DNA from 3 places in the Halobacillus naozhouensis genome. Region 1 is predicted to be linked to each of the others. Evidence: predicted binding sites of a transcription regulator. Region 1 holds the regulator's gene; each other region holds the start of a gene.
The links. The regulator LexA, encoded in region 1, represses DNA repair genes until DNA is damaged. The targets are predictions, from matches to a motif close to CGAACATATGTTCG.
Positions count from the first base shown of each region.

Region 1 (4,477 bases):
TTTAATGTCATCAATCGTGACATTATAGCCAGAAAGATGCAGCAGGCTGTAAAGTAGCATAGATCCATGTCCCGCTGATAAAACGAAACGATCCCGATTGAACCAATCCGAATTTTTCGGATTATGGTTCATATATTGCGTCCATAGTGTATACGCCATTGGAGCTGCACCCATTGGCATACCTGGATGACCCGATTGTGCTTTTTCGACTGCATCAATAGTGAGTGTTCGAATTGTATTAATAGATGTCTGTTCAAGGCTTGCTGCCATGTAAACATTCTCCTTTCAAAATTCCGTATATGTACCATGTATAATCCTATAATGAAAATGAGCAAGTGACAAGCATTGTTATCGTTTTTTCTACAATTTCTCTTAAACTCCTCAAGTATTTTTCCCTAGTTTCTGCAGGATAAACAAAAAAACCGCACCCATAAATGGGTACGGCATTCCTTGTACACAGGGAATTATAAAATATCTGTGGATTAGCTTACACGAGGTTTGCCACATTCAGCCTCCAGCACCCAGACACTCGAGACATAAGATAATTCGCCTCCGTGGCCTCACAGTACGTGCCGTTCTTAGTCGAACTTTCTTTTGCTCGAACTTCCCTGAAGTATTGTCCATTGCGCCGCTTGCCTTATGTTTGTCATGTCTACAGGGGCGCTTACGCTTTTGTCCTCAATTCTTTTTCTCATTTTGCTGCATCTTTTTAACCTTCTCAGGTGTAACGTCATTACCTTCTGGATCAACAACCGTCATACCTTTGAGTTGATTTTTAAAAGAGCTGCGAACATTTTTTAAATATTCCTGACGCAACTCTTTCTGCTCAGCTTTTTCAGCTTTATTGAGGCCTTCCTCTTTTGATTTATTGGCTAGTTCATTGATTCTGTTAAGCTTTTCATTAGATAACATTTGCACATACCTCCTTACCTGGTATTCGCCATGAAAAAGACAAGCGTCACCAGACCCTTGTTCTATTTCATATGTTACCCGTCCTCTTGCTGTTTTTCAAGTGAGACGTATTCCTGATACCTGCGATGGACAGTCGCTTTAGAAACACCATAGCCAAGCCCCCGCAGTGTTGCTGCAATTTCTTTAAAGGTTAATTTGTTGTTCCTTAATCGAACTACTTCTTCTATAGGAAAAACAAGTCGTTCTCTTCCTGGAGCCAAGTGCTGGTTCGACAAATTATGGCTGGGATCGTATCCTTCCTTAACAGCCTTTCTCATCCCTCGCTTAATTTTCATATTATGTATCTTTCGCTGATATTCTTCAACAATTCCGACAATTTGCAAAACCATCGAATCTGATTCAGAGATTTGCAACTCACCTTCATGAGAAAGAGAATAAATACGAACATTAAGCTTATGAAACTGATGAAAAAGCGCAATTTTTGTATTTCCTCGACCTAATCTTGTCTCGTCCTGAATAAGAAGGGCCTCTGCTCGTTCATTTGCAAAATGGTCTAGCAAGCAGAAGACACCCTCTCGTTCGATCTCATATCCGCTGGCTTGCTCTTCAATGCAATCTATTACTTCTATGGATTGGTGCTCAGCCAGCTGCATTAATTCACTCCGTTGTCTTTTTAAAGAGGAAACTTGTGCTTCCTTCTCGGTACTTACACGACAATATAGAACTGCTTTCATGATGTCTCACCTCTTGATTGGATCAAAACAAGGATAACGCATTTATAAACTTGTGACCATAGAGAAATATAAGAAAGCTAGACTGGCTGCAAACAACAGGATATACGTAATATCGAGCTTAGAAAGTTTATTAAACATGTCATTCATCCTCCCGATTAGAACAACCGTTCTTAGAAACGTTTGTTCGCTTTTGTTACTTTTATTATATACGAACAATCGTTCCTGTCAAGATTTGTTTCGAACGCTTGTTTGCATTTTTTGAAACCACATGGTACACTGTTGTTACTATAATCCTATGTACGAGGTGTCAGTCTATGAATAAACTTTCAAAACGTCAGCAAGCAATACTAGATTTTATTAAAGAACAGGTATTATTGAAGGGGTATCCTCCTTCTGTAAGAGAAATTGGACAATCCGTCGGCCTCGCCTCAAGCTCGACCGTTCATGGACACCTTTCTCGGTTAGAGAAGAAAGGTTATTTAAGAAGAGATCCTACCAAACCCCGAGCAATAGAAGTGATTGACTTAGAAGAGGATCAGAGCATTCCAAGGGGCGAAGCTTCTTATGCTCCCGTTATTGGTAAGGTAACAGCCGGTTCACCGATCACTGCTATAGAGAATATTGAAGAGTATGTACCTCTCCCGAATTCATTGGCGGGATCAGATGAAAATACATTTGTCCTTGTTGTTCAGGGAGATAGTATGATTGAGGCTGGTATTCTGAATGGAGATATGGTCATTGTTCGCCAGCAGCAAACTGCTCAAAATGGCGACATAGTAGTGGCTATGACAGAAGATGAAGAAGCTACCGTAAAACGGTTTTTCAAAGAGAAAAAGCATATTCGCTTACAGCCTGAGAATGCAACAATGGATCCCATTATATTAAGTGATGTTTCTATACTAGGCAAAGTAGTCGGACTTTATCGCACGGTCCATTAAAAAAGACCGGGAGCATATCAATTGCTCCCGGTCTTTTTTAATGGACTACAACAAAAGCCCCCATGAAGCCTTATGGCTTCATGGGGGCTTTAATCTTAATCTTAATATGTTTGCAGGTACTGTTCGCGTTCCCAAGGATGTACTTGAGTACGGAACATATCCCATTCGATTTCTTTAGCTTCAATGAAATGTTCAAACAAATGCTCTCCAAGAGCTTTAACCATTACCTCATCTGACTGCAGTTCGAGAAGCGCATCAGAAAGTGTTGCAGGTAAATCTTTAACACCGTGTGCTTCGCGTTCTTTTTTATCCATCACATAAATATTGCGGTCAACCGGGGCAGGAGCCTCCAGCTTGTTCTCAACCCCATCAAGTCCAGCAGCAAGCAGTACGGCCATCGCCATGTACGGATTCGCTGCTGGATCAACACTGCGCACTTCAATACGTGTACTCAGACCGCGTGAAGTCGGAACACGAACGAGCGGGCTGCGGTTTTGTCCTGACCATGCTACATAACAAGGAGCTTCATAACCAGGAACCAAACGCTTATAAGAATTGACTGTTGGGTTGGTTACAGCTGTGAAATTAGTCGCATGCTTCACAATGCCCGCTGTAAATTGATAAGCAACATCAGATAACTGCTCTTTGCCATTTTCATCGAAGAAGGCATTTCCGTCTTTATTGAATAAAGACATATTGGCATGCATCCCTGATCCATTCACACCAAACAATGGTTTAGGCATGAAAGTTGCGTGTAACCCATGCTGGCGGGCAATTGTTTTAACTGCCAATTTAAAGGTTTGAATGTCATCACAGTGCTTAACTGCATCGGAATATTTAAAGTCGATCTCATGTTGACCAGGCGCGACTTCATGGTGAGAAGCTTCGATTTCAAAGCCCATCTCTTCAAGTTCAAGTACAATATCACGGCGGCAATTTTCACCTAAATCAGTTGGGGCCAAATCAAAGTAACCGCCTTTGTCATTCAATTCCATGGTAGGTTCACCATTAACATCAAGTTTGAAAAGGAAAAACTCAGGTTCTGTTCCGATATTAAAGGCTGAAAATCCTAATTCTTCCATTTTCTTCAGATTACGTTTCAAATTATAACGCGGGCACCCTTCAAATGGTGTCATATCGGGGTTATAAATATCACAAATGAATCGTGCAACTTTTCCCTTTTCAGATGACCAAGGGAATACAACGAAGGTATCAAGATCTGGCACTAAGTACATATCCGATTCTTCAATTCGGACAAATCCTTCAATGGATGAGCCGTCAAACATCATCATCCCGTCAAGTGCTTTATCTACTTGACTTACTGGAATTTCAACATTCTTAATCGTACCCAACATATCCGTAAATTGTAAACGGACAAACTTTACGTTTTCCTCATCAATCTTCTTGAAAATTTCTTCTCTTGTTAATCCCATGTGTCTCCTCCTATGTCTTTAGTGGAAGAATCGTGATAATTCTCCCTGCCTTATACTAGCCTTTCCCTGCCTTCCCGCGGTGAATAATTCTTGTTGTAACATTCGGCGAAGTTCTTTGTCAGTGAGTTCATGACGGACTTCCACTTCTTCTCCGCTGTATGTTTCCTTCTCCGGTTGATGAGTAAGTGTAAGCACCTGCTTAATTCCAGCCATATTCACACCTTTTTCAATAAGGTCTTTAATCTCAAGCAAACGATCGACATCATTAAATGAAAAGAGCCGCTGGTTGCCGTTTGATCGTACTGGATTTACTAACTGATGCTGTTCATAATACCTGATTTGCCGGGCAGAAAGATCAGTTAAGGATTGTACAATCCCCATCGGGAACAACGGCATGGAACGACGAATTTGATCACTCATCGATTTGCCACCCCCAAAAGAAATTCTACACTTATCATAT
Region 1 is NZ_CP121671.1:2,115,963-2,120,439, reverse strand. Features, by position in the region: gene tkt (transketolase) at 1-270, opposite strand, end outside; gene P9989_RS11090 (DUF896 domain-containing protein) at 679-912, opposite strand; gene P9989_RS11085 (YneB family resolvase-like protein) at 987-1,646, opposite strand; gene lexA (transcriptional repressor LexA) at 1,961-2,584, shown strand; gene glnA (type I glutamate--ammonia ligase) at 2,686-4,017, opposite strand; gene P9989_RS11070 (MerR family transcriptional regulator) at 4,036-4,437, opposite strand.

Region 2 (4,477 bases), 410 kb from region 1:
CATATAATCGTGATCAGCAGGATACGGCGGACACTCATCAAAAGCCATCATGATATCGGCCCCTAGAGAGTTCTGAATGTGCATCGCCTTCTCAGGAGATAAGAATAACTTCTCACCGCTAATGTGGTTACGGAAATGGACACCTTCTTCTTCTATTTGCCGTAGATCACTTAAACTAAAGACTTGAAATCCGCCAGAATCGGTAAGGATGGAGCCATTCCAATTCATAAATTTATGCAGCCCGCCTGCTTCCTCGACAATATCTTCCCCCGGACGCAGCCAGAGATGGTACGTATTCGAGAGAATGATTGACGCCCCCATTCTCTCCAACTCTTCGGGACTCATCGTTTTCACCGTAGCAAGTGTCCCTACCGGCATGAACATAGGCGTTTCAAAAGAACCATGCGGTGTGTGTACACGGCCGAGTCTTGCCCCTGTTTGTTTACATGTTTTAATTAATTCATATCTGATTGCCATGAGTTCGTTCCTTTCCTTCCTCGACTTATATAATGAGCATGGCATCGCCAAAGCTAAAGAACCGATATTTTTCTTCCACTGCTTTATGGTAGGCTTCTAAAATAAAGTCCCTCCCTGCTAAGGCACTAACGAGCATAATGAGGGTGGATTGCGGCAGATGAAAGTTTGTGATCAGACCATCGACAGCTTTCACTTGATAAGGAGGATAAATAAAAATATTTGTCCAGCCGCTTGCCTCTCTAAAACTGCCATAGTCACGTATAATCGTTTCCAGTGTACGGGTTGATGTCGTCCCCACCGAGATAATCCTTCCGCCTTTCTGTTTTACACGTTGCAGCTGCTCCGCAGTTTCATGACTGAGTTGATAAAATTCGGCGTGCATTTCATGTTCTTCAACGTTCTCAACGCTGACAGGCCGAAATGTACCTAATCCTACGTGTAATGTTAAATAGGCAATTTCGACGCCGCTCTGTTCGATATCCGTAAGCAGCTCCTTTGTAAAATGCAGCCCTGCTGTTGGGGCAGCTGCAGATCCTTCTTCTTTCGCATACACAGTTTGATAACGCTCCTGATCCGGAAGCTGTTCCTTGATATATGGAGGAAGGGGCATCTCCCCTAACGATTCAAGTACTTCCAGGAATATCCCCTCATAACTGAATCGAACTTTTCTCCCTCCGTGATCCTGTACTCCGATACATTCTGCTACAAGTTTTCCTTCGCCAAAAACAATTTTCGTCCCGAGTTTTACCTTTTTAGCCGGTTTAACTAGAACTTCCCATTCATCCTCATGATCCTGATGCAGGAGCAGAACTTCCACCTTACCACCACTATCCTCTTTCGAACCATAAAGACGGGCAGGCAGCACCCGGGTATCATTTAATACGAGACAATCCCCAGGCTGTAAAAACTGTTTAATGTCTGAAAAATGATGATGACTGACGTCCTGTTTCTCCCTGTTCAGCACCATTAATCTAGAAGCTGATCGATCTAACAGTGGTACTTGCGCTATGAGTTCTTCCGGTAATTTAAAATCATATTGCTTAACGTCCATGTAAATCCCCTATCCTAAACTTAACGAATTTTGCCGATGATATAAAAAATGAGTGATAACACTATACTTACTACGACCGATGTCATAATTGGAAAATAAAAAGTAACATTGCCCTTTTTAAAACTGATATCACCTGGCAGTTTACCAATCAGGCTCCATACTAATCCGATGACTATAAACACAATCCCTATTACAATAAAGATTTTCCCAAAACCAGTCAAGCTTCTGGCACCTCTCTGTTAAAATGGGTGTACGCTTTCGGCGTCACCATTCTTCCTCTTGGTGTCCGCTGAATAAAGCCCATTTGTAATAAAAATGGTTCGTAGACATCTTCAATCGTTTGCGATTCTTCTCCAATCGTGGCTGCAATTGTATCCAAACCGACAGGCCCCCCCTTGAAGCTGTCCATAATAGCCATTAGCAATTTATGGTCGATATGGTCGAGTCCCTCTCCGTCGACTTGCAGCATTTTCAATGCAGTCTTCGTTGTTTCCTCAGTGATCATATCTTCCCCTTTTACTTGAGCAATATCACGTACCCGCTTCAATAAACGGTTTGCAATTCGCGGCGTCCCTCGGGATCTGCGTGCCACTTCGACAGCAGCATCTCGTGCGATCCCTACGTGAAAAATATCTGCTGTCCGTTCCACAATGTCACATAACGCTCTTGGTTCATAATAATCAAGACGGCTATGTACGCCAAACCGGTCACGCAATGGAGCTGACAATAACCCTGCACGCGTCGTAGCACCGACGAGGGTGAACGGCGGGAGGTCCAGTCGAACGGACCTGGCGCTTGGGCCACTGCCGACAATGATATCCAGACAAAAATCCTCCATAGCGGGATAAAGGATTTCCTCAACAGAACGAGGAAGCCGATGAATTTCATCAATAAATAAAATATCCCCCGCTTCTAAGGAGGACAAAATGGCTGCTAAATCACCCGCACGTTCAATAGCCGGACCTGATGTGGAACGAAATTGACCTTCCATTTCATTTGCAATGATTGAGGCAAGTGTTGTTTTTCCAAGACCAGGAGGACCATACAGCAGAACGTGATCAAGCGGTTCATTACGCATTCTTGCCGCTTCGATAAAAATACGCAGGTTTTCCTTTGTTTTCTCTTGTCCAATATACTGACCGAGGGTTTCTGGACGGAGGCTCAGCTCAATTTGCTGTTCTTCCCCTTGTAACTCCCCTGATATCATGCGTTCTTCCATAGATGTACCTCCTTCCTCCTATGATTTCATGAGCAGCTGAAGTCCTTTTCTGACTAAGTCATCTACCTGACCCTGTTTTGACTTGACAAGTTCACTATGAACCGTTTTAAGCTCACGGTCAGAATAACCAAGCGCCTTCAGAGCTTCAAGCGCCTCTTCTATATGCACTCTCTTATCCTTCGCAGCAGTATCCTCCTGATAGAATAGCGAGTCTTCATTTTCTTCTTCAGGCAACCAAACAATCAGTTTACCCTTCAAATCCAAAATCATCTGTCGCGCTGTTTTTTTCCCTACCCCGGGAAAACGGGTTAAGTATTTCTCATCCTCTTGTTCAATGGCTGAAACAAACTCTGGTACACTAACGGTTCCTAATATCGCCAATGCACCCTTTGGACCAATCCCAGAGACATTCAGAAGTTTTGCAAATAAAAGCTTGTCTTCTTTTTTTTTGAAGCCAAACAGCAGCTGCTGATCTTCTCTTATATAGTGATAAGTATGGACTTTAACTTCCTTGTGCCTTTCGCTTTGAAAATGAAGGGGATTAGCGCAAAGGATTTCATATCCAACCCCTTGAGTTTCAATTGTGACCGAATCGTCCTCGACTGTTGTCAGGAGGCCTTTTACATAAGTAATCATTCATCTATTTCCCTTCTAATCCTAATTTAACATCACTGTGTTTATTGTAACACACAAGCACACGTTCGTATCAAAGAAAAATCGACGAGGGATTGGCGGGGTAGTAAGGTGATTTTTTATGAGAAAAGGATGTCCAGAAACAAAACTTCTGAACATCCCTTAGACTAATCAACATGATTATTTTTTTCATCAACTATAGAAAGGGTCGGTAGATCACTGGCCACTAGCCTCCATTACAACCCCTCTTCATTAGTTAATTGACTAATAACTTGCTGGAAATGTTCAGAACTGGTGATTTTAATTCCATCCGCTAATTTCAGCTTACTTTTTGCCTCAAGAGGCTTTAGTGGAATAGGATTAAAAGACTCCATTACATTTCCTTTCGAAGGTGCTCCCTGAAAGACTGCTAGCTCCCCGTCCTTTGTTACTCCAAAGTACCCCTGTTGCTCCGTAATTGGCGAAATACTATTTACTTGCTTCGAAAAAACCATATTCTCGCGCTTATGTTCTTCAATTGTCCAGTCACGATACTTCGACCAGAAATCTTCCATTGACCAAATGACCTCTTGTTCCTCGGTAATTTCTGTTACCCCGTCTATATAATGCTTTTTTGTAACAACATGAAAGATGACCGGTTCTTGGTGACTAGGTTCAGAAGATGCCATTTCTGCTTTCCTTTCCACAGATCGTTGTTTGGGCAACTCTTCACTGGTTAACGTTTCATGATCTATCCCGTAAACCTGCCATACAGTAAACGAAAGAATAAGCATAACTCCATAAATCCATCGAAACATCTTGATCCTCCTCACAAATAAATATAGCTTCTGTTTCTAGTATGTACAGAAACAGAAGCTATTATCAGGAGGATTTCATTTTAAGAGAGCTCGTCGAGAATTTCATCATCCGCATCTAAATTATGATAGATATCCTGCACGTCATCATTATCTTCAAGCATATCGATCAGCTTTACCATTTTTTCAACGCCTTCTTTATCTAAAGGCGTATAGGTGCTTGGGAACATCGTCACTTCTGAAGCTTGAAAGGTATACCCGCCTTTTTCGAGGGCTCCTTTGACTTCTGTAAAATCTTCAGGT
Region 2 is NZ_CP121671.1:2,525,887-2,530,363, forward strand. Features, by position in the region: gene tgt (tRNA guanosine(34) transglycosylase Tgt) at 1-477, opposite strand, end outside; gene queA (tRNA preQ1(34) S-adenosylmethionine ribosyltransferase-isomerase QueA) at 503-1,528, opposite strand; gene P9989_RS13310 (DUF2905 domain-containing protein) at 1,549-1,749, opposite strand; gene ruvB (Holliday junction branch migration DNA helicase RuvB) at 1,746-2,747, opposite strand; gene ruvA (Holliday junction branch migration protein RuvA) at 2,766-3,383, opposite strand; gene P9989_RS13325 (BofC C-terminal domain-containing protein) at 3,617-4,177, opposite strand; gene P9989_RS13330 (YebC/PmpR family DNA-binding transcriptional regulator) at 4,258-4,477, opposite strand, start outside.
Region 2: a site for LexA is predicted at 3,438-3,451, ahead of ruvA (Holliday junction branch migration protein RuvA). Genes of this name have one in related genera too.

Region 3 (4,477 bases), 2.1 Mb from region 1:
CCGGGGGCGTTCATTAAAACCAATGGGGCGCAAGGGTTACAGCCTACACACCTCAATGATAAAATGGCACGTTTTTGAATCTTTGGCCAAAGTTTTGGCTAAATTGATTTGAAAACGTGCCATTTTTGTTTTGGATCTCCAAATATCTGCTGCCCGAAACTGTTCGCAGCTATAAGTTCCTTCTAGCACAGCCATTAATAAAATCTTGGAAAAAATGCACACTAAAACTTAACACTGAAAATCCGTATAGAACATACTAACAAAAAAACTAGATGATTTAGGAGATTTAATTATGGTTGATTCGTTATTGTTTCAAGTGGTCATGATAGGAGTTATTGGCATCGGCGCCCAATGGTTAGCCTGGAATTTTCGCGTTCCAGCCATTGTTGCCATGTCCCTGGCCGGGTTGCTTGCCGGACCGATTTTCGGGGTTTTGAACCCAAAGGAAACATTTGGTGATATCTTTCAGACGTTTATTTCAATTGCGGTGGCGATTATTTTATTTGAAGGCAGCCTAAACCTAAATTTTAAGGAAATTCGGGGGCTTGCTCGCCCCATCGTGCGAATCATAACATTAGGTGCGTTTATTGCATGGATCTTGGGTTCATTTGCCGCACACTATGTAGCCGGGCTTTCATGGGCTGTTGCTTTTGTCATTGGTGGACTTTTTATCGTTACCGGTCCAACTGTCATTTTGCCTATTTTGCGTCAAGCAAAATTGAAACAGCGGCCCGCATCTATTTTAAAATGGGAAGGTATTATTGTTGACCCGCTTGGGGCGTTACTTGCTGTTTTTGCATTTGAAATCATTCTTTTTCTTACATCTGAGGAAGTTGCAGTAACAAAACTACTCCTATTTTTCTTTTGGTCTATACTTGCAGCTTTTATCGGTTGGTTGACAGGAGTTATAGTAGGTTGGATGTTCGAAAAAGGTCATGTTCCTGAATTTTTACGATCGCCCGTTGTCTTATCTATGGTCACAGCTTGCTTTATGGTAGCCGATGAGATTAAACATGAAACAGGTTTACTAGCAGTCACTGCGATGGGAATCAAACTTGCTAACATGAATATTTCATCGTTTAGTGATATGCGTCACTTTAAGGAAAATATGTCCGTCCTGCTCATGTCAGCAGTCTATATCATGATAACAGCAGGAGTCACAAGAGAAACACTGCTGGACATATTAAATTGGAATATCATCGGGTATATCCTCTTAATGATCTTCCTTGTTCGTCCTTTATCGATCTGGCTTTCAACAATCAATACGGATATAACGAAACAGGAGAAAACGTTGGTCGGCTGGATAGCGCCACGAGGGATCGTAGCGTTAACCGTTTCTGGTTACTTTGCCCAGGTCCTGTTAGATACTGGATATACCGATGCAAATCTCGTCATACCAATGACGCTTGGTCTCGTTTTTTCAACGGTGGTTGCACATGGATTTTCAATCCGATGGGTGGCGGAGAAACTCGGTCTCGCGGTCAATAGCCAACCCGGTGTCCTGATTGTTGGCAGTAATTCATTCAGTATCAGTATGGCAAAAGTGATGATAGAACTAAATATTCCTGTATTGTTGGCAGATTCTTCACAGCAGCGACTAGAGGCTGCTCGAGAGACGGATATCGAAACCTATCATGGCGAAATATTGTCTGAACTCTACGATCATGAATTGGATCTAACACCGTATGAATATATGGTTGCTGCATCTATAGTGAACTCTTATAATGCCTTAGTTTGTAGATCCTTTGTTCAGGAAATGGGCCGAAATAATATCTATAGTCTGCATAATGAACACGGGGAAAGCCTTACGGACCTCGTCGATAAATACGACAAACGCATTTTAACAAAAGAAAATATTTCGTGGCATGAACTGAATGATCGCGTCGAACGCGGCTTCCATTTCAACACAACGAAGTTAACCAAAAAAAGCTTTGCCCAATGTGTTAAAGAGCGTAGTGAACAAAGCCTGATATTATTTATTTTAAAATCATCCGGAAAAATTGAGTTTTCAACACACGAAGGACAGGTCAAAGGTGAACAAGGAGATATTGTTGTAAGCTTGGATCCACCGGCCTCGAAAAGAAGGAACACTGAAGAAACAGCGGGATAGATGGGGCAGCTCCTAAACCTTTTGTATCGGTTAGCTTAACAACAACTACGCAAAAAGGTCTAAAATAAGTCAAAGTGGCGGAGGGTATTCTTGGGACTACATCACTGGGGCGACCTATTATAGATAAAATGCTGAGGTTCTGGGCAGACAGGGAGCTCAGCATTTTAGGATATATTACTCGTAATTCTCGAACTTTTCGCTTACCTGATATCCTCTGTATACTGTCTGAGCGAAGTTTTGATCCAACAAGAGACCGAGATATTGATTCTCCAAATGTTGTAAGCGACGGGATGCAAATTCTGGAGTAACTCCAAAAGTGGAAACCACTTCGTAAATGGCTTGCGACTTTTTAAACGGAAGGTTCATTTGCAGCAGCATAAAAGTAGGGACACAGAAATGCAAAGCAAAGTTATCTGCTTTCCATTCTTGGTATTCAACAAAGCGTACAGGCAGGTTAAGCTGGGAACCGCTGTGCAGCAATATATGGCCAAGCTCATGGCCGAATGTCTGCCAACGTTCTTCTTTAGATAACTGTTTTTGAAGGAAGATTCGACTTATTCCTTTATAGATAACGGCTTCGCTACTATGCTCCCAGTCATAAACCCGTATATTTAGTTGTTCTGCAATACGGTCAATCGTTAGCTGGTTTGGTATTCGTATGGAGAGTGAGATTAGAAGATCGTATATATGACTTTCAAGAGTTGTGTATTGATACATAAATTCCACCCTTATAGAACATACGTTCGAATTTTAGGTAAAAGAAAAGCCCTCCTGTTACGGGCTGTTTAAATTCATCTTAATACACATTTGAGAATTTTCCTAGTCTACTATGGCAGTACACTATTCACTTTTAATAATTTCCCACATTTTTCTTAGCTTTTTCAAATCTTCTAAGTCTGATTTTGGAAGGTCTGCATACCAGCGTTGAAGCTCTGGATCATGGATAAAGGCGTCCATGTCCCCCTCTGTTTCCCCCATTTTGGAGTCTTCTGTCATCCCCATAAGCCAATCAATGGAGACATCATAGAGTCTGGCGAGTGTAGACAGCATTTTGGTGTCCGGTTCTCTATAATTTCTCTCATAACCGGATAACCTTGAATTAGAGATTTCTAGTTTTTCACAAACAAGAGTTTGTGACCAACCTTTGTATTCCCGTGCTTCTCTTAATCTTCCACCTAATGAACCCATACCATTCATCCTCGAGTGATTTTATTTTCTTTCATAATAAAAGGATACTATTAAATAAACATTTCGCGCAATATTTTGCGCAATATGTTTATTTAATTATTGACTTACGCGAAATGCGCATTTAAAATAAACATTAACGTTACGCGTAACGCGCAAATTCATGAATGGCATGGCCAAACTGTTCATACAATAGTTTTCAGTTTTGATAACAATTTTAGCAAAGGAGAGAATGATTGTATGGCTTATTTAATCGCACTTGATGATGGGCATGGAATGGAGACCCCTGGTAAACGTACCCCTTATATTAATAGTCTTGGAAGGTCTATTAAAGAAAATGAATTTAATCGAGCAGTGGTTTCCTTCCTTGATGAAGAGTTGCAGCGCAGTGGCTTTAACACGTTGTTAGTAGCTCCGACTGATGTTGATACATCGCTGGCTACGAGGACAAATCAGGCAAACCGAGCAGGAGCGGACGCTTATATTTCCGTTCACTATAATGCATTTGATGGAAGTTTTGAGGGGTCAAACCCGAGTGGGATTGAACTTTACGTTTACCCTGGTCACTTAAACCGGGAAGCAGGCATGCTGGCGAAGAGTATAGCTAATTATTTAAAGAAAGGAACTCCACAAGAGTTTCGGGGCATAAAAGAAGCGAATTTTCACGTATTGCGTGAGACAGCTATGATTGCTGTATTAACGGAAAATGGTTTTATGGATCACCCTGACGAGGCTTTATTAATGATTGATCCAGAGTTTCAAAAAGAGGTTGCTATGGAACATGCTAAGGGGATTTGTGATTACTTCGACGTCGCATATGTGCCGGAGAATGGAGGGAATGAATGGTATATCGGCCGAAGAGTAGAGTCCATTTTTCAGGGAGATTTACGATTTTACAATCAACCTTCATGGGCAGACTCAGCAGTTGCAGGTTATTTGCAATATGGTTATGGTTTTCCTACTATTCTTGATCGAGTCATTGTAGAAGGTTCTCCGCAGTATAAGGTGGAAAACTCTCAGGGAGCGGTTTATTACGTAACGGCTAATGAAACGTATGTACGAGTAGTATAATAAATCAGCAGAACCCGGAGCCCCTCCGGGTTCATGTTATTTCTCAGTCGCTAACGTCTTGGAATCTTATCATCAATAAACAAGAAGGCAACAATTAAGCCGATTACGGTC
Region 3 is NZ_CP121671.1:32,706-37,182, forward strand. Features, by position in the region: gene P9989_RS00215 (cation:proton antiporter) at 293-2,110, shown strand; gene P9989_RS00220 (ImmA/IrrE family metallo-endopeptidase) at 2,285-2,827, opposite strand; gene P9989_RS00225 (helix-turn-helix domain-containing protein) at 2,951-3,298, opposite strand; gene P9989_RS00230 (N-acetylmuramoyl-L-alanine amidase family protein) at 3,536-4,366, shown strand.
Region 3: a site for LexA is predicted at 2,843-2,856, ahead of P9989_RS00220 (ImmA/IrrE family metallo-endopeptidase). Genes of this name have one in related genera too.